DNA from 3 places in the Paenibacillus sp. Y568 genome. Region 3 is predicted to be linked to each of the others. Evidence: riboswitches for the same ligand, from Rfam matches in the RefSeq annotation. Region 3 holds a riboswitch; each other region holds the start of a gene.
The links. Region 3 has a riboswitch for cyclic di-AMP ahead of AC1D7X_RS24320 (C40 family peptidase). Riboswitches for the same ligand answer to the same signal wherever they lie in the genome.
Positions count from the first base shown of each region.

Region 1: linked by a shared signal. The riboswitch ahead of AC1D7X_RS08060 (TrkH family potassium uptake protein) and the one ahead of AC1D7X_RS24320 (C40 family peptidase) in region 3 are both predicted to bind cyclic di-AMP.
Region 2: linked by a shared signal. The riboswitch ahead of AC1D7X_RS01005 (APC family permease) and the one ahead of AC1D7X_RS24320 (C40 family peptidase) in region 3 are both predicted to bind cyclic di-AMP.

Region 1 covers NZ_JCAIUM010000004.1:250,105-255,215, forward strand. Annotated here, with positions in the region: gene uvrC (excinuclease ABC subunit UvrC) at 1-475, shown strand, start outside; gene AC1D7X_RS08055 (CPBP family intramembrane glutamic endopeptidase) at 569-2,191, opposite strand; cyclic di-AMP (ydaO/yuaA leader) riboswitch at 2,623-2,789, shown strand; gene AC1D7X_RS08060 (TrkH family potassium uptake protein) at 2,853-4,193, shown strand; gene AC1D7X_RS08065 (potassium channel family protein) at 4,233-4,901, shown strand; gene AC1D7X_RS08070 (LysR family transcriptional regulator) at 5,031-5,111, opposite strand, start outside.
Region 2 covers NZ_JCAIUM010000001.1:204,562-209,672, reverse strand. Annotated here, with positions in the region: gene spoIIAA (anti-sigma F factor antagonist) at 20-373, shown strand; gene spoIIAB (anti-sigma F factor) at 370-831, shown strand; gene sigF (RNA polymerase sporulation sigma factor SigF) at 843-1,598, shown strand; cyclic di-AMP (ydaO/yuaA leader) riboswitch at 1,775-1,939, shown strand; gene AC1D7X_RS01005 (APC family permease) at 2,065-3,882, shown strand; gene AC1D7X_RS01000 (RNA polymerase sigma factor) at 4,091-4,609, shown strand; gene AC1D7X_RS00995 (DUF4179 domain-containing protein) at 4,593-5,111, shown strand, end outside.
Region 3 covers NZ_JCAIUM010000028.1:25,771-30,881, reverse strand. Annotated here, with positions in the region: gene AC1D7X_RS24335 (c-type cytochrome) at 1-56, opposite strand, end outside; gene AC1D7X_RS24330 (GNAT family N-acetyltransferase) at 180-680, opposite strand; gene AC1D7X_RS24325 (C40 family peptidase) at 931-1,401, opposite strand; cyclic di-AMP (ydaO/yuaA leader) riboswitch at 1,406-1,542, opposite strand; gene AC1D7X_RS24320 (C40 family peptidase) at 1,886-2,353, opposite strand; cyclic di-AMP (ydaO/yuaA leader) riboswitch at 2,358-2,496, opposite strand; gene AC1D7X_RS24315 (hypothetical protein) at 2,701-3,525, opposite strand; gene AC1D7X_RS24310 (M1 family metallopeptidase) at 3,537-5,111, opposite strand, start outside.

The DNA.
Region 1 (5,111 bases), on a different contig from region 3:
ATATGAACGAGTATTGAAGGAAAACCTAGAAATGCCAGATTTGATCGTTGTGGATGGTGGGAAGGGTCAAATATCTGCGGCGATGGACGTACTTGAGAATGAATTAGGTTTATTTATTCCTGTATGCGGACTCGTTAAGGATGTGAAGCATAGAACCTCACAGTTGATGATTGGTGAACCTGCAGAGGTGATTACACTGCCACGTGATAGTCAAGAATTCTATCTATTACAACGCATTCAGGAAGAGGTACATCGCTTTGCGATTACGTTCCATCGTGAACAACGGGGTAAATCTATGGTTACCTCACAGCTCGATGCTATACCGGGGGTAGGAGAAAAGCGGCGTAAGCTGATGTTGAAGCATTTCGGATCTCTCAAAAAAATAAGAGAGGCCAGTGTCGAAGACTTCCGGCCTCTCTCTATTGGCGAGAAACTCGCCTCTCAGATTATTGCAGCACTTCAGGAGGAGTCGTAACATACGGCTTCTCTTTTTTTTCTTGAAAATAAGCAGGATACGTATCGCTTGATACGCTATATCTTATAATTCCGTCCGAGATAGGACACCGTCTTAATCAGTGGTGAGTCTCTTTCTTCTGGAGTAGACAAGATAAATTACGTACGCAACGATGAAGGGCATGACCATAGACACCACACCTGCTGTAATACTAGTGGAGTCCTCCAGGGTGAGTAAGCTGAAACCCATCAAGATGCTATCGAACACAACATGGCTGAACATCGCTGCAATAAAGCCATAGCGTAGAAATATAAAGCTGAAGAGTAAGCCGATAACGACTAGTTCTATAGGTCTTGAAATAACGGGATAGATAGGATAAAGCGTATGGCCGAACGCCCAGATGAGGGATGGAATGAGACACGCTAGGAAGGTATTCTTAACGATCTTTTGCATCATCCTAATCCCAAATAAACGATAAACAGCTTCTTCTGAAATTCCAGCTACCCATGCCATGAGCGGTAGAATCCAAGGGTATACCATATTAATCGGGGATTGACTAGCATCCGTCGTAGACCAGCTATGAAGCGTCAGACCGAGTATTAAAAAGATGACGGATTGAACTCCTAACAAGATGAGGGCCCATAAATATCCGACATACATACTATGAAGAACAAATTTACCATACCCGGCTTCTTTTGCACGTGGCCAAGGATTAAGTCCTGTTTCCTTCCGCCATAAGCCATCTCCACCAACAAGTGAGAAGTACAATAACGCAGCCATAACTAAGGTAAGGAGACCCTGGAATATTAACCCGAACGTTAGACTTAATCCCGTCAGTCCCTCGGCTTCCAAGGCGGGCAACATATTTAATGTGCTTAGCATGGAGACAATGAAATAGAATGAACTCAGGAATATTCCTCGAACAAAAGAGGTATGCTTTCTCGTTATTGCGCTATATACAATAGCAAGTATGCCAAGCGCTAAAGTGAGGAGTCCATATCCGAGCATGGTCATCCAAACGGCTTTGGTGTGTTCTTTTTCTACATAAGATGTATGTTCTGACGGAATCGAAAAGGAAGGTTCAAAGGAGACGATCCTGTCTGATCCGAAAGTGAACTTCAATTGTAATACGGCCTCGCCAATCGTAGTATTTAAGTCCGAATAGGTAAGGGTCGATTTTTTATTTTCTGTGATCTGGAGAGTCTTTGAATCATATCCTAATTGGGTTAGCCATTGTTCTGCAAGTCTTACATTATTTGTTGTACTGATCGATTCCTCTGTAGGTTCAATAAGGGGCGAGTTCTTCTTCTGAGAAAAGGATACGATATCTCCTGTATTCATATGTACATCTATATTAAGGTAGTTATTGGTATTACCTTCTTTCAGACGGACGCGGTAAACTTCGGTTGGATATTTATGATCGAAAGTAGTATTGTATTTCTCCATTAACTTCTCTTTAGATAAATAACCATATAAATCTGAGTCAGATTGATAGGTGACCAAAGTATCATCGGGTTGACTCAATACATGAATGTGAAGTTGTGACTCAGCATATTGTGTGGCCGCGATTCTTGCTTGATCCTTAGTGATTAATTCTTTGCTTGGTTGCTCCAGTGTATCGGATGCGGTGCTGGGGAATACTTGCAATATCATAAACAGAATCAGACCGATAACCCCACATAGACCGAGAACCTTATAGTTGATATTAAGTTTCAAAGGTTGTCCCGTAGAATTCATTTAATTTCCTCCTAAAAGTTTTTGAGCGCTACTTCTTAGAATTACTTCGTAAAAACTTACATCGAAAGCATAAACTTAAAGTTTTTGAGCGTTACTCCTTGGTAATACTTCGTAAAAACTTACATCGAAAGCATAAACTTAAAGTTTTTGAGCGCTACTCCTTGGTAATACTTCGTAAAAACTTACATCGAAAACATAAACTTCGTTAGATGCTCTTATAAGTAACGATAACATAGCATAGCTTCTAGCGGTAAATCCAGCAAATGTAACTCGAAATGGTGCAAAGCAGATGAATAAGAAGGTAATCATACTTATGGAGAGAGAACCACTGTTCTGATACGTTCTTTCGCTTATATTTAACCCATATCCAGTCATTTGTCCAGAAAATCAATTTGTACAGTTACTGGATAAAGATTATAATCGGAATGCAATTTAATAATGCGCCAAATTTTCATATGAAATACGGGGGAACCATTTCTTGTAGAGACGATTTAGTCTATCTACTTGTGGGGTGAATTTCGTTGTTGAATGAACGAATAGGGTAAGCTGTGCATACCCGAATCCGTCAGCTAACCTCGTAGGCGATATGCAAGCAGGAACCAACCGAGAGGCATTGGATTTCCAGTGTCTTTTTTTGTTGATTTAAAAAGGGGTGAAGCGTGTGAAATGGAAGTATAGTTGGTTCAGATTATCCCCTCCACAAATTCTAGTTATTGGTTTCGCTACCATTATACTACTGGGAACGGTATTGTTAACCTTACCCATATCGAATACGACGGGTAAACCCCTCGCCTTCATTGATGCATTGTTTACAGCAACATCAGCGACTTGCGTTACGGGCTTAGTCGTGCAGGACACGGGGACGTTCTTCAGCACATTTGGGCAAGTGGTCATTATTATGCTCATTCAGGTGGGCGGACTTGGATTTATGACGATGGCTACGTTATTCGCCTTTGTGTTGAAACGGAAGATATCCCTACGTGACCGTTTGCTCCTTCAAGAAGCGATGAATCAGGGCTCAATGGAAGGAATAGTACGACTGATTCGAAAAGTATTACTCTTTTCTCTTATTATCGAAGGATCAGCTGCTGTTCTGTTAACTGTAAGATGGGCAGTAGATATGCCCTTTGGAAAAGCTTTATATTTTGGTATTTTTCATGCCATTTCAATGTTTAACAATGCTGGATTTGATCTATTCGGTGACTTCCGTAGCCTTACAGGTTATGTATATGATCCAATCGTCAACTTTGTGGTGATGTTCCTTATTGTATCTGGAGGAATTGGATTCATTGTTCTATCTGACATGGTCGATTTCCGAAAGACGCGTAGGATATCTTTACATTCAAAAGTAGTACTATCCATGACAGCCTTTCTAATCGTGTTCGGAGCCATTGTTATATTTGTATTCGAGTATTCTAATCCAAGAACATTAGGGTCGTTAAATTGGGGTGGCAAAATCCTTGGCTCCCTCTTCCAATCGGTTACACCAAGAACTGCAGGTGCGAATACGCTTGATCTGGGTAATATGAGACAGGCATCTCAATTCTTTATGATTATACTTATGTTCATTGGGGCTTCTCCAGGATCTACTGGAGGTGGGATCAAGACAACAACGTTTACGCTTATTATTGGTGCTGTGATCTCCATGTTACGTGGACGAGATGACATCGTATTGTTTCGCTACCGGTTTGCGCAAGAACGTATATTTAAAGCGCTCACGATTACACTAGTTGCACTTTTGCTTGTAATGAGTGTAGCGATGATACTTTCTACGACAGAAGACAGTAGTTTTCTAATGATATTGTATGAGACAACTTCTGCATTTGGTACAGTAGGGTTAACGATGGGATTAACAACACATCTGACCTTAGCGGGTAAAATTCTGATAAGTCTAACGATGTTTGCAGGTCGCCTTGGACCACTTACACTGGCATATGCACTGGGTCCGAAGAAAGGCAAAGAGTTATATCGTCATCCAGAGGGTAAAATTATTATAGGGTAGAAGAGAAATTGAGATGATTAAAGGAGTATTGAAAGAGAGATGAAGAAACAGCAGTTTGTCGTTATTGGATTGGGGCGGTTCGGGTCTTCTATTGCTCAAGAACTTATGGCACTGAATTATGAAGTGCTAGGGATCGATCGAAATGAAGAGATTGTAAGTGATATGAGTGAGTTACTGACGTATGCTGTTGTGGCAGATGCCTCAGATGAAGAAGTGCTGAAATCGTTAGGTGTTCGTAATTTCGATTGTGGTATTGTGGCTATCGGAGAAGACATCCAGACGAGTATTCTTGCAACCATACTGCTCAAAGATTTAGGAGTAACGACAGTCGTTGCTAAAGCGATCTCTGTTCTTCACGGAAGAGCATTGGAGAAACTAGGAGTAGATCGAGTAGTGTACCCTGAGCGAGATATGGGCATTCGGGTTGCACATCAACTGGTAACTCCGAACTTACTGGATTATATTGAACTTTCGAAAGATTACAGCATTGTAGAGATGAACGCTCCGTTATGTCTTGATGGTAAGACACTCACAGAGATAAATATTCGTACTAGATTTGGCTGTAGCATCGTGGCTTTGCATAGATCAACTGGCATTATTGTGGCGCCTACAGCAATGGATCAGGTTCGAGCAGGCGATATTATGGTCATTATCGGGTCTAACGAGAATATTGAAAATTTTGAGAATGAACTCATGGATGACAATTAAATAGGAATAGAACCACTTTCGGTAGAGGTAGCTAATTTCTCAAAAAAATGCGAACGTAAAACACAGAGAAGGTCAAGGAGATTATCCTTGACCTTCTCTGTGTTTCTTTTTTTGGTGAAATCATAAAAATCATAAATCTAGGCGATTAAATAAGGATTCTGTTTCTTCGATCCATTGCCGTGCAGCCTTACTTAACTCGGTATATTCACC
Region 2 (5,111 bases), on a different contig from region 3:
GGAGGAGAGTGAGGAAAATATGAATCTTCAAATGGAAATGGAACATCACCGTCAAGTACTCATCGTCCGTTTCACAGGAGAACTTGATCATCATACTGCAGATCATGTTCGTATGAAGCTAGATGAAGCGATTCATAGTAAGCAGACCGATCATATTGTTCTAAGTCTGAAAGATCTGCAGTTTATGGATAGTTCAGGTATAGGCGTTATTCTTGGAAGGTATAAGTTGATTAAGAGCAAGGGTGGCAAGATGGCTGTATGTGATGTCACTCCACCCGTGTATCGTTTGCTGGAGATGTCGGGAATGTTCAAGATTATGCCTATCTATGAAAGCGAGAGCCATGCGCTCTCAAGTCTGGAGGTTGTGTCATGAGTGAAGAACAGACTCTAGCTCATAATTTCATGACGTTGCAGTTTGCTGCCAAGTCGGAGAATGAATCATTTGCTCGAGTTACCGTCGCCGCATTTATATCACAACTTGATCCTACAATGGACGAGCTTAGTGATTTGAAGACAGTCGTATCGGAAGCAGTAACCAACTGTATCATTCATGGATATGATTCTGATGCTACAGGAATCGTGACCATTACAGCTGAGATCAAAGGGGACACAGTGACAATAACGGTGGAAGATCGTGGACAAGGCATAGAAGATCTAGATCTTGCTAAGCAACCACTATATACTTCTAAGCCTGAGTTAGAAAGATCAGGAATGGGATTTACCATTATGGAGAATTTCATGGATGAATTTGAAGTCTCTAGTGAATCCGGATTTGGCACGTCGATTAGGATGAAGAAGAGGATTGAATCCAAGAAAGCTTTATATAATTAGGGGTTGGACGTATGGATGCTGATGTTAAGAAAGCTTCGCAAACCTACTTGGAAGATTCGGAAGTCAAACGCCTTATTGCACTTAGTCAATCGGGGGATAATGTTGCCCGGGATACACTGGTGAACTGTAACATTCGTCTCGTCTGGTCGGTAGTACAGCGGTTTATGAACCGCGGATATGAGCCGGAGGACTTATTTCAAATTGGGTGTATCGGACTTTTGAAATCCGTTGATAAATTTGATCTGAGTTATGACGTTAAATTCTCTACCTATGCCGTTCCTATGATTATTGGAGAAATCCAACGTTTCTTACGTGATGACGGAACTATTAAAGTGAGCCGTTCTCTGAAAGAAATGGCGAATAAGGTTCGTAAAAAGAAGGACGAGCTCTCAAAGGTATTAAATCGACTGCCGACGATTAAAGAAGTAGCAGACGATCTTGGAGTTACACCAGAAGAAGTTGTATTTGCACAGGAAGCTAACAAGCCTCCAACTTCAATTCATGAGACTGTCTACGAGAATGATGGAGATCCCATTACCTTAATGGATCAGATTGCAGATGAATCTCAAGATAAATGGTTTGATAAACTGGCACTTAATGAGGCAATAGAGGGACTATCTGAACGAGAGAAGCTCATCGTCTACCTACGTTATTATCGAGATCAGACACAGTCTGAGGTCGCTGGTAGACTGGGAATCTCCCAAGTGCAGGTATCTCGATTGGAGAAGAAGATCCTTCAGCTCATCCGTGACCAGATTGCTCAATAGCCAACCATGTAATGATCAAGAAACCTGAGATAGTTGTCTCAGGTTTTTTTGATTTTTATTGAAAAAAATAAGAAAAGAAATATTTCGAAATAATTCACAAAAATTTCATTGGTTTTCATATGATTTCATATATACAGTTTGGTTCGAGCGGATTATAATTAGCTCTCGTAATAGGATTTGTTCGAGCGCTGAATTTTCTGAAAAGGAAAAGCGGGGGAACCAAAACATTGGAAATATACCAATGGGGTGAATCGTAATCAGACTAAAATAAGTTTGATATGTAGGGCTATTCCACAGTCCGAATCCGACAGCTAACCTCGTAAGCTTTGGTGGGTTTGATCATACTTTTAACTTTACGGAATTCTTCTGTAAGGGTATTATGTGTGTACAAAAACCGCAAAGCTAACCTTCCCTAAAGTAGCGTACAACATAGATGTTACAAGTTGCTTATGAAGGGGTCTTTAAGATGGTTAGCAAGGTTAAACGTGTCCTGATCGGACGTCCCATGAAATCAAATGAACTTGATCATGAGAAATTAAGTAAATTTAAAGCACTAGCTGTTCTGTCATCAGATGCTTTGTCATCCGTTGCTTATGGTACGGAACAGATTCTAATCGTACTAATGGTAGCTGGTTTCTCCGCTGCTTGGTACTCCATTCCAATTTCATTAGCTGTACTAGGACTTTTAGCTATTCTTATTTTTTCTTACAGACAGACCATATTTGCTTACCCTATGGGTGGAGGAGCATATATTGTCGCAAAAGAAAACTTGGGTGTTCCTATGGGACTCATGGCAGGTGGATCATTACTTGTCGACTATATTCTTACCGTAGCAGTAAGTGCATCGGCTGGAACGGATGCCCTTACATCAGCGTTTCCATATCTTCATGATTATAGCGTCGTTATTGCTATTTCGGTCATATTAATTCTAACGCTTATAAATTTACGAGGTGTTACAGAGGCAGCTTCATTTATAGCTTTTCCCGTATACTTGTTTGTCATTTCGATATTTGTTCTAATAATTTCTGGTGTGATTAAGTATGCAACAGGCAATGTTCATGCTGCGATTCCGGAACTAGGTTCGGCGGTATCTAATATAAGTTTATTTATACTTTTAAAAGCCTTCAGTTCAGGGTGTTCGGCACTAACCGGGGTCGAAGCGGTATCCAATGCCATTCCGAATTTCAAACAACCCGCTGAGAAGAATGCAGCTAAGACGTTGGTAATGATGGGCGTTATTCTGGCAGCGATGTTTACCGGAATAAGTCTGTTGGCGTACTGGTATGGTATAACCCCTGATCTTAAAGCGACAGTTGTATCGCAGATTTCACAATCCGTATTTGGTCGTGGTGTTCTGTATTACGGAATACAAGGGATTACAGCAGTCATTCTCTTCCTTGCTGCGAATACGGCATATTCTGCGTTTCCACTACTCTCATTTATGTTAGCTAAGGACAAGTTCATGCCTCATATGTTTATGGTTCGTGGGGATCGTCTGGGGTTCTCAAATGGGATTATTATTCTTGGCGTTATGGCTTCTGTACTTGTAGCGGCTTTCCATGGTGATACAGGAAGTTTGATTCCGTTATATGCGGTTGGCGTATTTATTCCGTTTACACTTTCTCAACTGGGGATGATGATTCATTGGCTTAAAAAGAAGCCCTCTGGATGGATACATCGCTTTATTGTAAATACGGTGGGTATGATTACAACGTTATCGATCACGCTTATTTTTATTTTCACCAAATTCTCGCATATATGGATGGTGTTCATATTCCTACCGTTAGTTATGCTTCTCTTCAAACGAATCCATCGGCATTATATGAATATAGCAGATCAACTACGTATTCGGCTTGATGTGGATAAACCGGTTATCAAAGGTAGCACATTTTTGGTTCCCGTCTCTGGCGTTACGCGTGTCGTACTTAATTCTATCAGTTATGCGCGTTCTTTATCGGACAATGTCGTTGCAGTATATATTGGCTTCGATGAAGAAGAGATTCACAAGATGGAACAGAAATGGGCCGAATGGAATCCAGGTGTACGGTTAATTGTTCTGCGTTCACGGTATAGAAGTGTGATTAAACCCCTTCTTCGGTTTATAGAAACAGTTGAATGGAAAACAGCGGCAACCGATCATATTACAATTGTGATTCCGCAGTTTATTACCAAGCATTGGTGGCAAAATATTTTACACAATCAATCAAGTTTGCTGATTCGTACTTTTTTGGTTAATCAGAAGGATATTGTGATTACAACAGTCCCGTATCATTTAAATAAATAGATTCATTTACAGGAGGTTGTCCCATTGGCTATTGACCTAGCTAGGGGCACCTCCTTTTTGCATATCTACTAATATATTGGCTGCACAAAAATGAGGGCAAGAAGTTGCTCATAGACAGCCTAATAACGATTTGTAATGTATAATGAACGATTATTGGTTGTTAAACGTCATATAGTCGAGAAGATTATGAGGGAGGTGTATTTCGGAAATGAACGACCGCGAACTATTCGAGACATACAAGGAACTGGTATACAGTCTCTGTTATTACATGATGCATAACCGTTCAGATGCTGAGGACATGTGTCAGGAGGTATTTGTCAAAGCGATACTAACGGACAGATCGCAAGTAAGAGAGATCAAACCGTGGCTGTTGAGGATCGCCTCTAATGAGTGTAGTAGTGTACTCAGAAGACGCAAGAATGGCTGGGCTAAAGAATTGAGTGCGTATTTACGCTCACGTCCCTTCTTATCCAATCCAGTAGAAGAGAGTTATGATCAACGAGAAACCAAAGTGGAGTTCTATAAGTTATACAGCATGCTCCCTAATAAGGTACGGATGGTATTTACGCTACGTTATGTGAACGAATTGACGGTGCCGGAGATTTCTGCCGTAATTAACGTTCCTGAAGGTACAGTGAAGTCTAGATTGAATCGGGGTCTGAAGCTTTTACAAAGCATAACTGCTGCCCAAGTAAAGGAGATGATTGGAAATGGATCGAAGACATGAATGCGAAGTAGATGTAAACTCACAACCGAATTATGATACGATGTGGACCGCAATTGAACAGGAAGTGTCCAAGCGGAAATCAGTGATGGAGCAGAACTCTACATATCGCAGAAAAAAGTTCGTGCCTGCAACCATCGTTATCCTTTGTTTTATGGTTATTGCCGTTCCTGCCTTCGCAGGTGTATCGTTGAATTGGGATAGCCTCATCGGTGGGAAAGACGTAACTACTGCTCTAAATAACGGTTTTGGCCAGCGATATGACCTAAGTGTATCCAACGAGGGTGTTACGATGAGCCTTAATGGTGTTGTAACTGACGGAGAGAAGATGAAAATGATTGTTTCACTTGACTCTGAAGAGGGTTCTACCCTTTATGATGCAGTTGTTTTGGAAAGAACCTCTATTATCGATGAATCAGGGACAAGTGAGAAAGTCAGCGGTTATCTAAAATATGATAAAACAAGTGGAAAACTCCTTGGTATTTATGAAACCAAGGATGAACTC
Region 3 (5,111 bases):
ACAATGGCTACAACACAGGCAGTAAAAAAGAAACCGCTCATGATATACTTTTGCATCTTTTTCGTCCTTTCTATGTAAGCTATTAAGCTGATGATTATATTATAGCGGAACTGGAAGCATTTGTGTCAAAAAAGAGAATTAAATTCCAATATTTGTTGCGATAATCAGTAGAATATGTGCTATTTATCATGGTTATCGCAGGTATTACTATAAACCATGCAATAAAATGGTTTGCTCCCATCTGGAGTCATGCGTTCATATGTGTCTGTAATTTCAAACCCTGCCTTTTGGTATGCCTTAATAGCACGTATATTCCAAGTTAAAACTTCTAAGTCAATTTCATCTTGAGGTTTCCGTCGTTGCGCCTCATGCACAATAGATTGAACAACCAAGTTTCCCATTCCCTGTCCACATAATTTAGGATGTAAGCCAATACCAAGCCTTGTCACCCCTTCTAGTGGGAAGAATTGAGTGAAACCACATAACTCTCCATTCAAGTTGATGATAGAGGCATATTGCTCCTTCCGAAGCATTGGATCTCCAAACTCAATATGAAGCTCCTCCATCTGATTCCAGGGCATCCATCCATAAATACTGTAGGGAGGTGGGTAAACCCATTCAGATATAGCACGAGCATGTTCAGTGGTCATAGAAGTTATGATAAATGGTGAGTTAGTCATATTGATTGTTCCTTTCTTTGAATGAAATGAAGGAGTTCATAATAAATATGTACAATGCTGTACGTAATAACTGTTTACTTATCAGCAGGGTGGTTAATGAAGAGTATGGGCAACTTATCATAAGTATATGAATAAATATATGATGACATGTTAGTAGTTTAGTCAGTTGAGAGTTAGGTACAAATGTGACAAATAAAAAAACCTGTAGTTGAGATTAAGGATCTCATCCACAGGTCGGGTTGTAGAAAAACTATTTGTCTGTAGCAACAGACTCATACGTAGTATTACTCATAATTCTTTTGGCACCAACATAGCGGTTGACATAATAGGATTCACTGAGTGAGTTAATGATAACACCATTGGATGAAGAGGCATGTGCAAACTTACCATTACCAACATAGATTCCAACGTGTGAAACACCTTTGCCACTTGTATTAAAGAAAACTAAATCGCCTTCTCTTAAATCGCTACGACTAACGGCAGTTCCCATACTGAATTGAGATCCGGATTGGTGAGGTAAATCAATACCTAGTTTATTGAATATGTACAATGTGAATCCAGAACAGTCGAATCCATTAGTGTTAACTCCGCCGCCCTTATATGCAGAACCAATTGTTGGTTTGATAGCCTCATCTAGTGTAGAATCCGCGAAAGCGCTACCAGTTCCAATTGAAAATAATAATGTTAATCCTAATACTGTAGTTGTTAATTTCTTCTTCAAAAAAGTTAACTCCTTCCGGTGCCTGCGAGGTTAGCTTAAGGATTCGGTTGAAGGTTCCCTATGATCCCTCTGCTGCAAGATCAATTCACCCAAGACTGGTTCCCCCACTTCCCATAATTGGGAATTCGGCAGATATAATTAACATTAAATGATTACAAAACTTATTACAAAGTTGTTACTAAAAACTTACTGGATTTATTGTAACAAAGGAATGGGAGTTTGGCAATTGTTTCTGTAAACTTTGATGGAATTTATCTAACATTTTACAAAATAAAGGTAGATTACTAGAATACGTGTCCTTAATTGTTTAATTATGGTATTTAATGGGCGGGGATTATGTGTTGGAAATTAAACTGACTCTTAACTATAAAAAAACATTTTGGTTAATCGTCAACTTTTTCTGACTTCGTACGTCTTAGTATATAAGAAACCCTTAGAGAGACTTCAGCTCATCTAAGGGTCCTAATAATTTAGCACATTATATTTAGTTATAAGCTGCAGCTTGATATTTAGAAGTACTCATTACTCTTTTTGCGCCAACATAACGTTTAGAATAGTAGCTTTCTGAAAGTGAACTAACAATTACCCCATGTGAAGAAGAGGCATGTGCAAATTTTCCACTACCTACAAATATCCCGACGTGAGATACACCTTTTCCTGAAGTGTTAAAGAACACCAGGTCGCCAGGTCTCATTTGGCTTTTCGATACAGCGGTACCTGTGTGGTACTGAGAAACAGACTGACGTGGCAAAGTCACGCCTAATTTTAAGAATACATAACGAGTAAAGCCAGAACAATCAAATCCATTTGCGGTTGTTCCACCCGTTTTATATGTAACTCCAATCGTATTGTCAATCACGGAGTCCATCTTTGAATCGGCAAATACGCTACCCGTTCCTATCGTCAATGCAAGAGCCACGCTCAAGGCTGTAGCGACTACATTCTTCTTCAAATCATTGTTCCCCTTCCAATGCCTACGAGGTTAGCTTAAGGGTTCGGTAGAAGGTCTCCTATGATCCCTCTGTTTCGAGATCAATTCACCCATAAAATGGTTCCCCCGTTTCCTGGTGCTTAGGAATTTGGCTGTTTCGTGCACCTGAAAGTGACAAACTACGATGATAAATTTCAGAGGTCGTAATAAAGATTACAAAGTTGTTACTAAATGAGTTTAACAGAGGTTTTACACTTTGGCAAACCTAAACCACACAATAGGACAAGAAGAAACCCACCTTTTTCATCCAAAAAAGGTGGGTTTCTTCTTGTATCAGGGGGCTAAAGATATAATATGCAAATATATATTTATTTTTTTATAAGCTTGGTTGCCCACAAATTATACTGTGAGGTGATGTTCCACATTTTAAATAGACAAGATATTACTGGATATGTTTGTTGCAGAATGAGCGCGAGTATTCCCGTCCAAAAAAGAGAAAAGCCAGTGAATAAGCAAAAGAGAAGTAGATTTAGTCCTCCCAGGAGAAGAGAGATTCCAATCACGGCCAGGACATGTCGTAAACATATCCATATAGATGAGAAGATAGAGACATCTCCAGTTGAGCCAAATTGCATGTACAATACAATCTGGTGGATGATATAGCCGTATATGTACCACCCAACTAACCAGGGGATAGCTTCAGTTAATATACCAGGGGACATAAGTCCGGTCATAGCCATGGAATACAGTTTCGGTACTAACCAATAGGCAGGAATGAGAACTAATACTGTTTCAATCCAATAGAATAACATGACAGGTTTCCAATGACGCTTCATGCCTTGAAAGAAGAAAGCACCCATTTCTCCCTTACGTTCTTGGTGGAGACCGTAAAATATACCAGAATGAATAAAAGGAGTAAGAACCATTCGTAATAGTAGCATTCCTAACAGAATCCAGAGATAGTTATGAACCGTGTGGCTATGGGCAAGGCCCATCTGTCCTTCGACATAGAATAAGATCTGACTTAATTCATTGGGGGGTGGATCAGGATAGCGTTGAAGTAGCGGTACTACCGCCGAATTCACCAAACGGTATAGAAAGTATCCGAATAGCAAGTGGTACAGAAATAGAATGATGACGACGTAGAATTGATTTTTTAGACTTTTCCAACCATGGGCGATATTGCTCCTCACCGTCTCTCACCTCACCAGGATAGACTTCCAAGCAGTGTTTCCACTAACTTGGTGACACTAATATTCCAGCGGGATACCTTCTTGACGTCGAGATCCGCCTTTAAATAGTTGTTGATATATTTGTTCTCTAACACAAGTGTATATTGAGGATCAATCATGGCCCAGGATAGGGGCGACTTGTATTGGAGCTTAAATTGAGCGATATCTCCATTTCCCTTCCATACTTTCTTGAGGGTATGACCATCTGCAAATGTAAAAAGGATGGGGATATTAGGATAATTACCATCTTGTCGACTAACGGTCACATTTGAATCGTATATGGTTCCTGAACTACTCTCCTTTTTCTGTACGGTGATGTCATCTATGGCGAAGTCTGTCATTTGCTTGCCATAGACATATTGATTGAAATAGGTTTGCCACGATTTGCGTGTAACTTGTTCCACAACTTTTTGAAAGTCTCGTGTGGAGGGATGACCAAATCGATACTTCTTGGTATAGGTAGCCATAATTTTATTCATCGTCTGGTTCCCTACTTGCCGCTCTATGCCTTTTAGCACTAGTTTGCCGCGATAATATACATTCTGGGCGTAAATGTCTTGTGAGCCGTATTTCCATGCCTCTTGTGTAAGTGTAGTAGGCGAGATCATTGCGGCTTGTACCGGAAGGTTAGGAATGAGCCCAAATTCTTGCTCCATTAACTTATCTTCTGCATAGGAGGTGAATCCCTCATCTAACCAAGCCTCTTCAAATTCATTACTAGCAATCATCCCATAGAAATATTGGTGTCCGATCTCATGAATAACCGTTCGTTCCAGTTCATAACCCGGTGAGTCGTTCTTAGCACCGAAGGCTGTAATGAGGGTCGGGTATTCCATTCCTCCTGCACCATTTCCGGATTCCGGGGGAACCACGATAGAAAGTGTTGAGTAAGGGTAGGGACCGTACCATTTACTGAAGTATTTCAATGCCGTCTCAGCAGCATAGAAATACCTTTCCTTCATATCTTTATGGGCTGGGTCTAAATACAGCTTGATTCGAACGCCAGGCACTTCAGGAGAAGAGAAGGGCTTCTCAGCGACAACGAAGTCAGGAGATGCAGACCAAGCGAAATCGTGCACATCATCAGCATAGAACTGGTAAATTTTCTCGCCTTTGAGAATCCGTGCTGATTTAATTGGAAAGCCTGTTGCGGCTACAATATAGTTCTCTGGAACATGAATACGCACATTGTAGATACCGAAATCAGCATAGAACTCAGAGTTACCGTGATACTGATGGAGATTCCAACCTTCTGTAGCGCGTCCTCTTAAACCAGCAGGCTCGTAGACACTAATCTTAGGAAACCATTGTCCAGCCATAAAGAAGTTATCTGCGACCCCCATACGAGCGAATATTTGAGGGAGCTTCACTTGAAACTTCATATTAAGTGTGATACTCTCTCCACCTTTTACCGGGCGGGGAAGTCGTACTTTAATAAGACTCGTGTCCTTGCTATTGCCATCATCAGGTTGTACATACTGAATACGATGCATAAGAGAGAGTCCTTCTGTTGTCTCAAGCTCTGTAAGGGTCATGGAGCCAAAGCC